Regions from separate parts of the Nocardiopsis sp. EMB25 genome, predicted to be linked through region 3. Evidence: riboswitches for the same ligand, from Rfam matches in the RefSeq annotation. Region 3 holds a riboswitch; each other region holds the start of a gene.

Evidence for each region. A riboswitch is a leader RNA that binds a small molecule or an ion and turns the genes downstream of it on or off. The one in region 3 is predicted to bind cobalamin.
Region 1: linked by a shared signal. The riboswitch ahead of KIK06_RS23730 (ribonucleoside-diphosphate reductase subunit alpha) and the one ahead of cobN (cobaltochelatase subunit CobN) in region 3 are both predicted to bind cobalamin.
Region 2: linked by a shared signal. The riboswitch ahead of metE (5-methyltetrahydropteroyltriglutamate--homocysteine S-methyltransferase) and the one ahead of cobN (cobaltochelatase subunit CobN) in region 3 are both predicted to bind cobalamin.

What each region holds. Positions count from the first base shown of each region.
Region 1 is NZ_JAMTDN010000001.1:5,353,201-5,357,895, forward strand. It holds gene KIK06_RS23720 (NYN domain-containing protein) at 1-506, shown strand, start outside; gene KIK06_RS23725 (hypothetical protein) at 533-1,105, shown strand; cobalamin riboswitch at 1,411-1,603, shown strand; gene KIK06_RS23730 (ribonucleoside-diphosphate reductase subunit alpha) at 1,756-4,305, shown strand; gene KIK06_RS23735 (ribonucleotide-diphosphate reductase subunit beta) at 4,445-4,695, shown strand, end outside.
Region 2 is NZ_JAMTDN010000001.1:678,501-683,195, forward strand. It holds gene KIK06_RS02815 (polysaccharide deacetylase family protein) at 1-113, opposite strand, end outside; gene KIK06_RS02820 (polysaccharide deacetylase family protein) at 237-1,802, opposite strand; cobalamin riboswitch at 2,048-2,259, shown strand; gene metE (5-methyltetrahydropteroyltriglutamate--homocysteine S-methyltransferase) at 2,404-4,686, shown strand.
Region 3 is NZ_JAMTDN010000001.1:1,404,460-1,409,154, reverse strand. It holds gene cobN (cobaltochelatase subunit CobN) at 1-1,813, opposite strand, end outside; cobalamin riboswitch at 1,849-1,986, opposite strand; gene KIK06_RS06125 (ABC transporter ATP-binding protein) at 2,006-2,833, opposite strand; gene KIK06_RS06120 (FecCD family ABC transporter permease) at 2,830-3,846, opposite strand; gene KIK06_RS06115 (ABC transporter substrate-binding protein) at 3,843-4,695, opposite strand, start outside.

The DNA.
Region 1 (4,695 bases), 3.9 Mb from region 3:
CGCCGCAGAGAAGCGGGCCGCCGCCCCAGGCGGACCCACGCTTCGGTCCGGGGGACAATGCGGGTTTCGGGGGTGCGAACGACGCAAACCCTACCTATGGGACCAGTACGGAAACTGACGCCGCCCGCCGCGGCGGGGCGGCTCCCGGATACGGGGGTCCGCCACGTACTGGTCCCGAACACGACGAACGCTTCGATCCTCGGGGACACCAGGAACCCGGTTCCAGTCCTGGATATCCCCAGCAGACACGCGCCGCCGCGCATACCGTTGACGATGCGGTGCATGTCGCACGCAAAGAAGGGAACGACTTCGCGGAGTCGATCGCGCGCGAGGCGCCCGCCCTGTGGGTCGAGGCGGTTCTCGCCCGGAGACCCCGGATGCCCTCCGACCTGGAGGCGCGTCTGCTCCAGGGCTCTTCGCTGCCGATCGACCACCTGTTGAGGGACGAGGTCCGGGACGGACTGCGCCAGGGGTTCTGGCAGGCACTGGAGCGCGCCAGGCCCTGATCGGCGCGTGGGAGTGCGAGTAGGGGATGGGGGCGATGCGGTTGACCCACGTGACGACGGCAGATCTCGACCGTATGGAGTTCCACGCCGTCCGGTCGGGTGAGCACGGCCCCGTCGCCGCCCAGTTGCAGGACCTGGCCAACCGTGTGGACGCCGGGAGCGAGATCACCCGCGCCGAACTGTTCGTCCGCGCGGGGGAGCAGTGGGAGATCGCCCAGGAGTACGAGCACGCGTGCGCGGCCTACCAACGGGCGATCGACGACGGCGGCCCGACGGTGATCGACGCGCGTGCCCTGAGCGCGGGCGCCCTGCTGCAACTGGACGAGGCAGACCGGGCCTATGCGCAGCTCAAACGCCTGGAGAACGAGTCGTTGCTGGGGCTGCCCACCCACGTGCACATCGCGGAGGTGCTCTACGCCCACGACGACCTCGGGGGCGCTGAGCGCTGGGCGACCGCCGGGATCCGCGCGCATCTGGACGCCACCGCCTCCCCGTACGTGCGGGACCTGCTGGACGAGCTCCTGAGGATTCGCTTCCGCATCCGCACCGACCTGGGACTGGGGGAGGACGACCTGGACGGCCTGCTGGACGGCGACTGACCCCCGGCGGGCCCGGTCCGGGCGCCGGTCGTCGGCCGGGTCCGGAGCGCGCCCCCGACGTGACCCGCGACGCGGTCGTGAGCTTTCTGACGCGCCTGGTGCGTCACACCCCTCGCGGGCCCCTAGGCTGTGTCCGGTCGCGGTCGCGAACACCCCCGGATCGGTGAGCGAAACCCCCACGAAGCAGATGGATCGACGCGCCCCATACCACGTCTCGGGCGTGCCCTCAGCCATGGTCGCCGCGGCCAGAAAATCGATGACACGCCATCATCTTGCGGTGTTCCAACGCCCCATCCCCTAGATGTAGTATCTCTCCCGCTGGTGGTTCACCCCCCAGGGGTGAGGCAAGAGGGAACCCGGTGTGAATCCGGGGCTGCCCCGCAGCGGTGAGCGGGATCGATCTGCGTCGCACACGAGACTCCCCCGAGTGACCCCCGGGGAGCGACGGTCAGGAGGGCGCCCGTGAGCCCGAGGACCTGCCGCCAGCGCGCACCGACCGTGCGCCGACGACGGGGCTTCGAGAGCGGGCCACCGCGACCCACCGGTCACGTGACCACGCGCACTCAGCGTGTCGGACCACCGGTGTGCCGTGGCCGTGTTTCTCGTGTCCCTCCCCGCCGGGACTCTTCTACCGAGGTTGGAGCCGCTGTATGACCCTTGACGTCGAGGCCGTGCCCGCATCCGTTCGGCCCGAGCCGACCCACGACGGCGCGCCCCCCGCCGCCGTCGACCGGATCGAGCACGTCGTAACCGAGGCCTGCGCGCGGCTCACCGGTGTTTCGGCGGACAAGGTCCTCACCGAGGCGCGCCGCGGGTTCTACCCCGGCATCTCGGACGCCGAGGTGGAGCTCGCCCTGGTCATGGCAGCCCGCAGCTTCGTGGAGGTCGATCCCGACTACTCCTACGTGGCCGCCCGCCTGCTGCTGGACAAGCTCCGCCGCGAGGCCCTCACCTTCATCGCGGGCGCCCCGCAGGCCGCCAGCCAGTCCGAGATGGCCGACCGCTACGCCGCCTACCTGGCCGCCTACGTCGGCCGCGGCATCGACCTCGGCCAGCTCGACCCGGCCCTGGCCACGTTCGACCTGGAGCGCCTGGGGGCCGCCCTGCGCCCCGAGCGGGACGAGAACTTCACCTTCCTCGGCATCCAGACCCTCTACGACCGCTACTTCCTGCACAGCGACGAGGTCCGCTACGAGCTGCCGCAGGCGTTCTTCATGCGCGTCGCCATGGGTCTGGCCCTGAACGAGGACGACCGCGACGCCCGCGCCATCGAGTTCTACGAGCTGCTGTCCTCGTTCGACTTCATGGCCTCCACGCCGACCCTGTTCAACTCGGGGACGGTGCGCGCGCAGCTGTCGTCCTGCTTCCTCACCACCGTCGGCGACGACCTCCACTCGATCTTCCACGGCATCAGCAACAACGCGATGCTGTCCAAGTACTCGGGCGGCCTCGGCAACGACTGGACGCCGGTGCGCGGCCTCGGCTCGCACATCCGCGGCACCAACGGCAAGAGCCAGGGCGTCGTCCCGTTCCTGAAGATCGCCAACGACACCGCCGTCGCGGTCAACCAGGGCGGCAAGCGCAAGGGCGCGGTCTGCGCCTACCTGGAGACCTGGCACATCGACATCGAGGAGTTCCTCGACCTCCGCAAGAACACCGGTGACGAGCGTCGCCGCACCCACGACATGAACACCGCGAACTGGGTTCCGGACCTGTTCATGAAGCGTGTGGAGGAGGGCGGCTCCTGGACGCTGTTCTCGCCGGACGAGGTCACCGACCTGCACGACAAGTACGGGACCGAGTTCGCCGAGGCATACGCCCACTACGAGGCCGAGGCCGAGGCGGGGCGGATCAAGGTCTTCAAGAAGGTCCAGGCCGTCGACCTGTGGCGCCGCATGCTCACCATGCTGTTCGAGACCGGCCACCCGTGGATCACGTTCAAGGACCCGTGCAACCTGCGCTCCCCGCAGCAGCACTCGGGTGTCGTGCACTCGTCCAACCTGTGCACCGAGATCACGCTGAACACCAGCGCCGACGAGGTCGCCGTCTGCAACCTGGGCTCGGTCAACCTGGCCCAGCACACCGGCCCCAACGGCCTGGACGCCGAGCGCCTGCGCCGCACCGTGCGCACCGCCGTGCGGATGCTCGACAACGTCATCGACGTGAACTTCTACACGATCCCCGAGGCGCGCCGCGCGAACATGCGCCACCGTCCGGTGGGTCTGGGCCTCATGGGCTTCCAGGACGCGCTGTTCAAGCTGCGCACCCCGTTCGCCTCCGAGGGCGCCGTCGACTTCGCCGACGAGAGCATGGAGCTGATCAGCTACTACGCCATCGAGGCGTCCATGGAGCTCGCGGCCGAGCGCGGTTCCTACGAGACCTTCGACGGGTCGCTGTGGAGCAAGGGCGTCCTGCCGATCGACTCGCTGCGCGCGCTCGCCGAGGCGCGGGGCGGTGACCTGGACGTCGACCGGGGCGAGACCCTGGACTGGGACTCGCTGCGTGAGCGGGTGCGCGCCACCGGGATGCGCAACTCCAACGTGATGGCGATCGCCCCGACCGCGACCATCGCCAACATCACCGGTGTGGGCCAGTCGATCGAGCCGGTCTACCGGAACCTGTTCGTCAAGTCGAACATGTCCGGCGACTTCACCGTCGTCAACCCGTACCTGGTCCGCGACCTCAAGGAGCGCGGCCTGTGGGACGACGACATGGTCTCGCAGCTGAAGATGCACGACGGCAGCCTGGGCGCCATCGACCGTGTTCCCGCCGACCTCAAGGCCCTGTACGCCACGGCCTTCGAGGTCGACCCGAACTGGCTGGTCGACGCCGGGTCGCGCCGCCAGAAGTGGATCGACCAGGCTCAGTCGCTGAACCTGTACATGGCCGCTCCCAGCGGTCGCAAGCTCGACGCCCTGTACCGTCGGGCGTGGCGCTCGGGTCTGAAGACCACGTACTACCTGCGTTCGCAGAGCGCCACCCACGTGGAGAAGAGCACGCTGAAGGGAACGGACGGGCGCCTCAACGCCGTGTCCGCGACCCCGGCCCCGGCCCCCGCGCCGAGCCCGTCTCCCTCCCCCTCGCCGAGCCCGAGCCCCGCTCCGAGCCCCGCGCCCACCGCCGCCGGTGAGGACGAGTTCGAGATCGTGGACGGCCAGGCCTGCTCCATCGAGGACCCCGAGTGCGAGGCCTGCCAGTAGCGGGCCCCACCCCGTCGGGGAGCCACGAACCGAGGGGCCGTCCGCGCGCGTCGTGGGCGGCCCCGGTTCGGGCCCCGGCCCCAGACATCACGCAACACCAACGTCCGGCCCGGCCGGAGACACGGAAAGCGACCGCAGCATGACCACAGCAGCCGACAACAGTGCCAGCGCGACCAGCGGTCTCGGGGAGATCGAGCGTGACGCCGAGCGCGTCAACGTCGACGACAAGGCGATGATCAACGCCCGCGCCGACGTCAACCAGCTGCTCCCGCTCAAGTACACGTGGGCGTGGGAGAAGTACCTGGCGGGTTGCAACAACCACTGGATGCCGACCGAGGTCGCGATGCAGGCCGACATCGCGCTGTGGAAGTCCAAGGACGGGCTGACCGA
Region 2 (4,695 bases), 730 kb from region 3:
GTGGCGGTCAGCGCCAGTGCCACGGCCGCGGCGCCGGACCGCCGGAGGCCTCCGCGTCCGCTGTCCGGAGGGTGGCTGCTCTGCTGCTGACGCGCTCGGATCGACGGCTCCACCGGACTTCCTCACCCCTGCCGGACGGTTGGCGGCTGACGGGAGCAAGATAGGTGACCTGGACCACGCGCCCGGGGCGATGGCCACATGTGGTCACCCCCCTGGCGCGTCCGTCGGCGGGCGTGTCAGTCCTCGGCCGGCCCGTCCTCCTCCTCGTCACCGCCGGTCTCCTGGCCCTCGGACCCGTCCTCGGCGTCCTCCTCGGGCTGGCCGTCGTGGTAGGCCGCTCCCGGGGTCGTGGTCCCGAGCAGCTGGGAGACGGTCACCATCGTGTAGCCCCGGGCGTCGAGTTCGCGGATGATCTCGTGGGAGGCGTCGATGGTGGTGCCGTGGATGTCGTGCATGAGGATGATCGCGCCGTCCGACGCGCCGCCCAGCGCGCGGCCGGAGACGACCGAGGCGTTCCGGTCCTTCCAGTCGTTGGTGTCCACGCTCCACAGGATCTGGGCGAGCCCCATGTCCTCGGTCACGGAGGCGACGCCGTCGTCGGTGGCGCCGTAGGGCGGGCGCATCAGGTCCATGGTGTAGCCGGTCTCGCGGTACACCTGGGCCTGGACGGTCTCCAGTTCGGCCCGGGCCGCGCCCTGCCCCATCGCGGACAGGTCCGGGTGGCTCAGGGTGTGGTTGGCGATCTCGTGGCCCTCCGCGTAGGCGCGCCGCACCGTGCGGGGGTGCTCCAGGACCGGGACCCCGGTCACGAAGAAGGTGGCGCGGGCGTCGTACTCGGCGAGGGTGTCCAGCAGCTCAGGGGTGCGTCCGCCGGGCCCGTCGTCGTAGGTCAGGGCTACGCACCGGGTCTCGGGGTCGGAGCAGTCCACCGCGTCGTCGACGGGGGAGATCAGGCCCGGGCGCTCCTCGGTGGTCCCGTCCTTGTCCGCTTCGGGCGGGCCCGACAGGGAGAAGTCCTCCACACCCACGGTCGCGGCGTCACGGGCGCGCACGCCCAGGTCCGACAGGAGCGGCTCGGCCTCATCCCGGTCGACGACCACGTGCACGGGGCCCTCGCCGACGGGGGCGATCTGCCCGGTGTCGAACTCCACGACCAGGTCGCCGTCGGGGTTGAAACCGACCGAGTCGTAGAGCGCGGCGACGGGAAGGACGGCCGGACCGTCGACCGCGTCCGGGCTCTGTTCCCGGACCAGCGCGTTGAGCTGATCCAGTTCGTCCTGGCCCGCGATCAGTTCGTTGGAGCCGTGGGCCAGGCCGGTGTCGGCCTCGTACCAGTACGTGCTGTGGCACTCACGAGAACCCTCGGAATCGGTCTCGGTACTGGTCATGCGCACGCCGACCAGGTCGTCGTTGGCGGCGGTCAGACCCCACTCGGCGGTGTAGTCCGCCGCGCCGGGGTTGGCCGCCTCGAAGGCGGCCACGTCGGCGTCGAGGGTGCGGGCGAGGAAGTCGGTCAGCGGTTCGGCGTCGGGAAGGGAGGGATAGGTCACGTCCGCGGAGACGCCGCCGTCGTAGGACAGCGTCTCCTCGGCCACGTCGACCACGTCGGAGGGGTCGACCACCGTCAGCCGGTCGGGTTCTCCCGTGGCGGGAGGCAGGGGGCTCTCTTCCCCCGACCCGTGCGCGGTGTTCTCCGCGGGGTCGGGGCCGGGAAGTACTCCGGATTGGGTGACGAGCAACACCAGCCCCGCCAGCACCGCCATCGCAACCACGACCGTGACGAGGGGGCGTCGGGTCGCCATGGTCCGTGGGCTCTGTTTGTTCACCAGGGGTTCTCCACGTTCATCGTCAGACGAACGTTCGCGGGGCGGCGGGGGAGGGCCGTCCCACGTAACGCTTTATGTCAGGTGTGACGCGCGCCACGTGGCTGGGGTTCGCGATGGGGGTGGCGCGCGGGAATGGGGTTTCCACGCCGGGGGCGGGGGCGTGAGGGGGCCTCCCTATACTTGCAGGCGTGGAAGGTACGCGCTCCACTTCCAGGCCGGGTTTGACCGGTTCGGGGTGTGGTTCGCGTCGCGAGAGGGAACCCGGTGGGAATCCGGGACTGCCCCGCAGCGGTATGTGGGAACGACAGTCGCCAAAAGCACTGGTAATCCGGTCGTTTTGGTCGGAATCTGGGAAGCGGCGGCCAGTAGGTCGTCGGTGCGCGCACCGACGGTGCCCACGAGTCCGAAGACCTGCCTCCACCCGGCGGCGCACCCGTGTCGCCGGTGGTCCCGTGCCCCGAGGGAGGGCCGAGGGCGGTGACGGACGGGTACGCGCCCGCGGCGCGTACCTCGCGTGGCCTACCCTCCTCATGCCCTCGTGGCCGGAACCTGGCTTTCGACGAGGGAGAGAAGCTTCATGACCACGTCACCGGCCGCGAAGGCGGCCGTGCGCTCCACCGTGCACGGTTACCCGAGGATCGGCCCGCGCCGCGAACTCAAGCGCGCCAGCGAGTCCTACTGGAAGGGCCGCACGAGCGCCCGGGAACTGGACGCCGTCGCCGCCGACCTGCGCGAGGGCGTCTACGTCCAGCTGCGCGAGGCGGGCGTCGACGACCTGCCGTCCAACACGTTCTCCTACTACGACCACGTGCTCGACACGGCGGTCCTCTTCGACCTGGTGCCCTCCCGGTTCGCCTCCCCGTCCACCGCGGAGGACCGCGACGAGGAGCTGCGCCGCTACTTCGCTCTGGCCCGGGGCGAACAGGGGGCGCCGCCGCTGGAGATGACCAAGTGGTTCGACACCAACTACCACTACCTCGTCCCCGAGCTCTCCCCGAGCACCCGTCCCCGCCTCGTCGGTGACAAGCCGGTCGCCGAGTTCCGTGAGGCCGCGGCGGCGGGCCACCACACCCGCCCGGTCCTGGTCGGCCCGCTGACCTTCCTCCTGCTGGCCAAGGCCGCCGACGACGCCCCCGAGGGGTGGGCGCCGATCGAGCTGCTCGACCAGCTCCTGGACGCCTATGGTCGCCTCCTGGCCGACCTCAGGGCGGCCGGGGCCACCGAGGTGCAGCTGGACGAGCCGATCCTGGCCACCGACGAGGGCCGCGCCGCCGTCGACCACCTGGAGCGCGTCTACCAGCGTCTGGGCGGTCTCACCGATCGTCCCTCCCTGCTGGTCTCGACCTACTTCGGGTCCATCGGCGCCGCCGCGCTGCGCGTGCTCAAGGACTCCCCGGTCGAGGCGGTCGGCCTGGACCTGGTGACCGACGCCGAAGGCATCGACGACCTGGTGAAGGTCTCCGGCCTGGGCTCAACACGCCTGGTCGCCGGTGTCGTCGAGGGCCGCAACGTGTGGCGGACCGACATCCCCTCCGCCGTGGCCACGCTCGGTACCCTGCTCGCCCTCACCGACGAGCTGACGGTGAGCACCTCCTGCTCGCTGCTGCACGTGCCGATCGACCTGGACGCCGAGACCTCCCTCGACCCCGAGCTGCGCGCGGCCCTGGCCTTCGCCAAGCAGAAGGCCGAGGAGGTCGCGCTGCTGGGCCGTGTCCTGTCCGAGGGGACCGAGGCCGAGTACGCGGCCGAGGGGGCGAACGGCGCCGACCCGGCCTTCACCGACGCCCGGGTGCGCGCCCGCCTCGACGCGCTCGGCCCGGAGGCCTCCGAGCGTCCGCAGGACCGGGGCGTCCCCACGGACACGCCGCTGACCACGACCACGATCGGGTCCTTCCCGCAGACCGCCGAACTGCGGCGGGCGCGCGCCGCCCACCGCAAGGGTGAACTGGGACGGGAGGAGTACCACCGGATCCTCCGCGAGGAGATCGACCGGGTGATCGCGCTCCAGGAGGAGATCGGTCTGGACGTGCTCGTCCACGGCGAGCCCGAGCGCAACGACATGGTGCAGTACTTCGCTGAGCAGCTGCGGGGCTACGCCACCACTGAGAACGGGTGGGTGCAGTCCTACGGTTCGCGCTGCGTGCGTCCCCCGATCCTGTACGGGGACGTTTCGCGCCCCGAGCCGATGACGGTCGAGTGGATCACCTACGCCCAGTCGCGTACCCGGAAGCCGGTCAAGGGCATGCTGACCGGCCCGGTGACCATGCTCGCCTGGTCGTTCGTGCGTACCGATCAGCCGTTGGGTGACACCGCTCGCCAGGTCGCGCTCGCCCTGCGGGACGAGATCGCCGACCTGGAGCGCGCCGGGATCCGCCACATCCAGGTGGACGAGGCGGCGCTGCGGGAGCTGCTGCCGCTGCGTGAGGAGCTGCGTGAGTCCTATCTGGACTGGGCTGTGGGCTCGTTCCGACTGGCCACCTCCGGGGTCGCGCCGACCACGACCATCCACACGCACATGTGCTACTCCGAGTTCGGGCTGATCGTCGGTGGGATCGAGGCGCTCGACGCCGACGTCACCAGTGTCGAGGCTGCGCGTTCGCGGATGAAGTTGGTGGAGGACCTCGGCCGCCGCGGCTACAAGCGGGGGATCGGCCCGGGCGTGTACGACATTCACTCGCCGCGGGTGCCCTCCGTGGAGGAGATCGAGGAGTCGCTGCGCCTGGCGGTCGCGCACATCGACGCGAGCGGCCTGTGGGTCAATCCGGACTGCGGTCTGAAGACGCGCGGGTACGCCGAGACCGAACAGGCCCTGCGCAACATGGTCGAGGCGGCCAGGCGGGTGCGCGCCGACCTGACCTAGGCGGGGTGC
Region 3 (4,695 bases):
CCGCGATGTTGGCGTGCTCGTCGAGCAGCTGCTCCAGGCGGGCGATGTCGCCGTAACTCTCCGCGCGCGCCATCGGCGGGATGAGGTGGTCGACGACCGTGGCGTGGGCGCGCCGCTTGGCCTGGGCGCCCTCGCCCGGGTCGTTGACCAGGAACGGGTAGACCAGCGGCAGGTCGCCGAGGGCGGCGTCGGTGGCGCAGGCGGCGGACAGGGCGGCGTTCTTGCCGGGCAGCCACTCCAGTGAACCGTGCTTGCCGAGGTGGACGACGGCGTGCGCGCCGAAACCGTGCTCCAGCCAGCGGTAGGCGGCCAGGTAGTGGTGGCTCGGCGGCAGGTCGGGGTCGTGGTAGATGGCGATGGGGTTCTCGCCGAAGCCACGCGGCGGCTGGACCAGGACCACGACGTTTCCGGCCCGCAGCGCGGCGAGGACGAGTTCGCCCTCGTCGTTGACGTACAGGCGGCCGGGGGCGGGCCCCCAGGCCTCGGTCATCGAGTCCTTCAACGCGGCGGGCAGGCCCTCGGTCCAGGCGGCGTACTCCTCGGGGGTGATCCGCACCTGGGCGTCGGTCAGCTGGACGGAGGTCAACCAGTCCTCGTCCTGGCCTCCCGCCTCGATCAGGGCGTGGATCAGCGCGTCGCCCGCCTCGGTGTCGTCGGGCAGGTCCAGGCCGGGCAGGTCGCCGGGCTCGCCCAGGTCATAGCCCTCGGCGCGCATGCGGCGCAGCAGGCGGACCAGGGACCGGGGTGTGTCGAGCCCGACGGCGTTGCCGATGCGGGCGTGCTTGGTCGGGTAGGCGGACAGGACGACCGCGACCCGCTTCTCGGCGGGGGGCACGTGCCGCAGCCGGGCGTGGGCGGCGGCGATCCCGGCCAGGCGGGCGCAGCGTTCGGGGTCGGCGACGTAGCGGGGCAGTCCGTCCTGGTCGATCTCCTTGAAGGAGAACGGCACGGTGATGATCCGGCCGTCGAACTCCGGGATGGCGATCTGGCTCGCCGAGTCGAGCGGGGTGACGCCGTCGTCGGAGGCCTCCCAGTCGGCGCGGGAGCTGGTCAGGCACAGCCCCTGGAGGACGGGAACGTCCAGGGCGGCCATCCGTTCCACGTCCCAGGCCTCGTCGTCCTCACCGGCGCTCGCGGACGCGGGCACGCTGCCGCCCGCCGCGAGGACGGTGACCACCAGCGCGTCGAAGCCGCCGAGCGCCTCGTACAGATCGTCGGGGGCCGAGCGCAGCGACCCGGCGAACACGGGGACGCCCACGGCCTTCCCGGTCGCGTCGACGGCGTCGGCCAGGGCGTGCGCGAACGCGGTGTTGCCACCGGCCTCGTGGGCCCGGTAGTAGAGGATGCCCACGCGTGGGAGGGCGGGGTCCTGGGGCACGTCGCGCGCGGCCAGGCCCCACAGCGGGACGGGGGCCGGCGGGTCGAACCCCTCACCGGTCAGCAGCACGGTGTCGGACAGGAAGGCGTGCAGGCGTCCGAGGTTGTCGGGGCCGCCCTCGGCGAGGTAGCGGTGGGCGTCGGTGGCCACGCCGATCGGGACGGTGGAGTGCTCCATCAGTTCGGCGCTGGGCTGCTGTTCGCCGCTGAGGACGACCAGGGGCGTGCCCCGCTCGCGGACGGCGGCGAGTCCGGACCACAGGTCGTGCGGAGAGCCGAGCAGCCGCACGACCACGAGGTCGGCGCCCTCGACGGTGGCGGTGAGTTCCGCCTCGGATGCGCGGGACGGGTTCGCCCACGTGTACGCGGCGTGGCTGGCCCTCGCGGAGAGCAGGTCGGTGTCGGACGTGGACAGCAGAGCGATCCGTGTGGTCACGGTCGGATTCCTCCCTCGGGGTTCTCGCCCCATCGGCGGTCGGAGCGCCCGAGGCCAGTGTCTGGCTCAACCCCCCGGGGGTAGGGGGTCTGACAGTGGCGGAACCGCCCCGGATTCACACCGGGTTCCTGTACCACGAGCGAAGGATTCACACCTTAACGGGCCGCGCACGGCCCCGTCCCGGCGGGGAGCTCAGGAGCCGGCGGGTCGGGTCGACGGGTCCGACGCATCCGCCGGGTCGGGTGCGCGGCGCAGGAACCGGATCACCGGGCGGCCGCGGTCGGAGGTGACCTCGGCCCGGACCCCGTAGACCTCCCCGATGAGAGAGGGGGTCAGGACCTCGGCGGGCTTTCCCTCGGCGACGGCGCGGCCGTCCCGCAGCACGAGCAGGCGGTCGCAGTACATCGCGGCCAGGTTGAGGTCGTGCAGGGCGATCACGGTGGTGACCGGCAGGCCCGTGACCAGTTCCAGCAGGTCGAGCTGGTACTGGATGTCGAGGTGGTTGGTCGGCTCGTCGAGCAGGAGCTCGCTCGGCTCCTGGGCGAGGGCGCGGGCGATCTGGGCGCGTTGGCGTTCGCCCCCGGACAGCGTGTGCCAGAACCGGTCGGCCCGGTCGGTGAGGCCGGTGCGTTCCAGGGCCGCCGCCACGGCGCGGGCGTCGGTGGCGGACAGGGGTGACCAGGGGCGGCGGTGCGGGATGCGCCCCAGGGCCACGACGTCGCGGATGGTCAGCTCGGTCTGGGTGTGCGCGTTCTGTTGGACGGTGGCGACCCGCCGGGCCACGGCGCGGCGGCCGAACCGGGGCAGCGGCAGTCCGTCCAGGGTGACCGCTCCGGTGGAGGGAGCGAGGACACCGGAGAGCAGCCTCAGCAGCGTGGACTTCCCGGAGCCGTTGGGGCCGAGCAGACCGATGGTCTCGCCGGGGCGCGGAGCGACGGTCACACCGTCGAGGACGAACCCACCGTCGGCCCGGCGGCTCACCCGGTCGGCGTGCAGCCCCGTGTGGTCGGACTCGGTCACGTCTGCCTCCTGGATCGGTACAGCACGGCGACGAAGGCGGGCACGCCGATGAGGGAGGTCACCACTCCCACGGGGATCTCCTGCGGGTCCAGCGCGGTGCGGGCGACCGTGTCCACCCACACCAGGAAGACGGCCCCGGTCAGCGCGGTGACGGGGAGGAGTCTGGCGTGGCCGGAGCCGGTGAGCGCACGGGCCGCGTGCGGTAGCACCAGCCCCACGAACCCGATCGCCCCGGCGGCGCTGACGAGCGCCGCGGTGAGAAGGGCGGTGGCGCACAGGAGCACCAGTCGGGCGCGGCCCACCCGGACACCCAGGTTCGCGGCGGCCTCCTCACCGAAGGCGAAGGCGTCCAGGGTGGTGGTGTGGGCGAGGCAGACGACGAGCACACCGACCAGCACCAGCGAGCACAGCGCCACGTCGGCCCAGCCCGCGCCGCTGAGCGACCCCAGCAGCCAGAACAGCACGCCGCGCGTGGTCTCCGCGTCCGCCGAGGTCAGCACGACGAACGAGGTCAGCGCCGAGAACAGCTGCATGGCCGCGACCCCGGACAGCACGACGCGGTCCATGGTCGCGCCCAGACTGTGGCTGAGCAGGATGACCATCCCGAAGGAAAGCAGCGCCCCGACGAAGGCGCCCGCCGACAGGGACAGCACCCCGGCGCCCCACCCGAGGACGATCACGGCGACCGCGCCGGTGGAGGCACCGGAGGACACCCCGAGCACGAAGGGGTCCGCCAGCGGGTTGCGGAGCAGGGACTGCATGACCGCGCCGCACAGGGCCAGTCCCGCCCCGCACACCGCGGCGAGCAGGGTGCGGGGCATCCGGAGGTTCCACACGATGCCGTCCCGCAACGGGTTCAGGGCGGTGTCGCCCACCCCGAGGTGGGCCGAGACCGAGCGCCAGACGTCGACCGTGGTGATGTCGGCGGGGCCGATGGTCACGGCGACCGCGACCGAAGCGGTCAGGGCCGCCAGTCCACCGCAGACGAGCAGTGCGAGACGGGCACCGCTCACTGGGAGAGCCCGAGGTCCCGCAGCCCGGCGGCGACCTGCTCGATCCCCTCGACCGTGCGGATCGTGGGGTTCATGGCCTGGCCGCTGAGCAGGATGTACCGCTCCTCGGTGACCGCGGTGAGGTTGCGGGTGGCGGGGTTGCCCTCAAGGAAGTCGATCTTGGCCTCGGCGCTCTCGGCCGTCTGGGCCTCCCGGGTCAGGTCGCCGAGCACGATGACGTCGGGGTCGCGGTCGGCGATGGTCTCCCAGTTGATCTGGGGCCACTCCTCGTGGGTGTCCGAGAAGGCGTTCTGCGCGCCGACCGCGCGGGTGATGGCGCCGGGGGCGCCGCAGCACCCGGCGAGATAGGGCGCCTGGGAGTCGGAGAACCAGTACATGAGGGAGACGTCCGAGGCGTCCAGGTCGGCGGTGGCGGTGTCCACCCGTCCCCGCAGCTCCGAGACGAGCTCCTCCCCGCGTTCCTCCACGCCGAGGATCGCCGCCAGGTCGCGGACCTCGCCGTAGACGGTGTCCATGGTGAGCGGCTCGCTGCGGGTGCCGTCGCCTCCGGTCGTGTTGTCCTTGCCCGCGGCGCAGTCGGCCGGGGAGACGTAGGTGGGCACGCCCAGCTCCTCGAACTGCTCCCGGGTGGCGGTGCCGCCGGGGCCCAGCGTGGAGACGAAGGAGGCGGTCACGAAGTCCGGTTCGGCGGCCAGGACCACCTCGAAGGACGGCCAGTCGTCGGCCAGCCGGGGCACGTCCGCGTTGGCCTCCTCCAGTCCCTCCATGACCGGGTCGGTCCAGGTGGCGGTTCCGGCGAGTCGGTCCGCCAGGCCGAGGGAGAGGAGGATCTCGGTGCTGCCCTGGTTG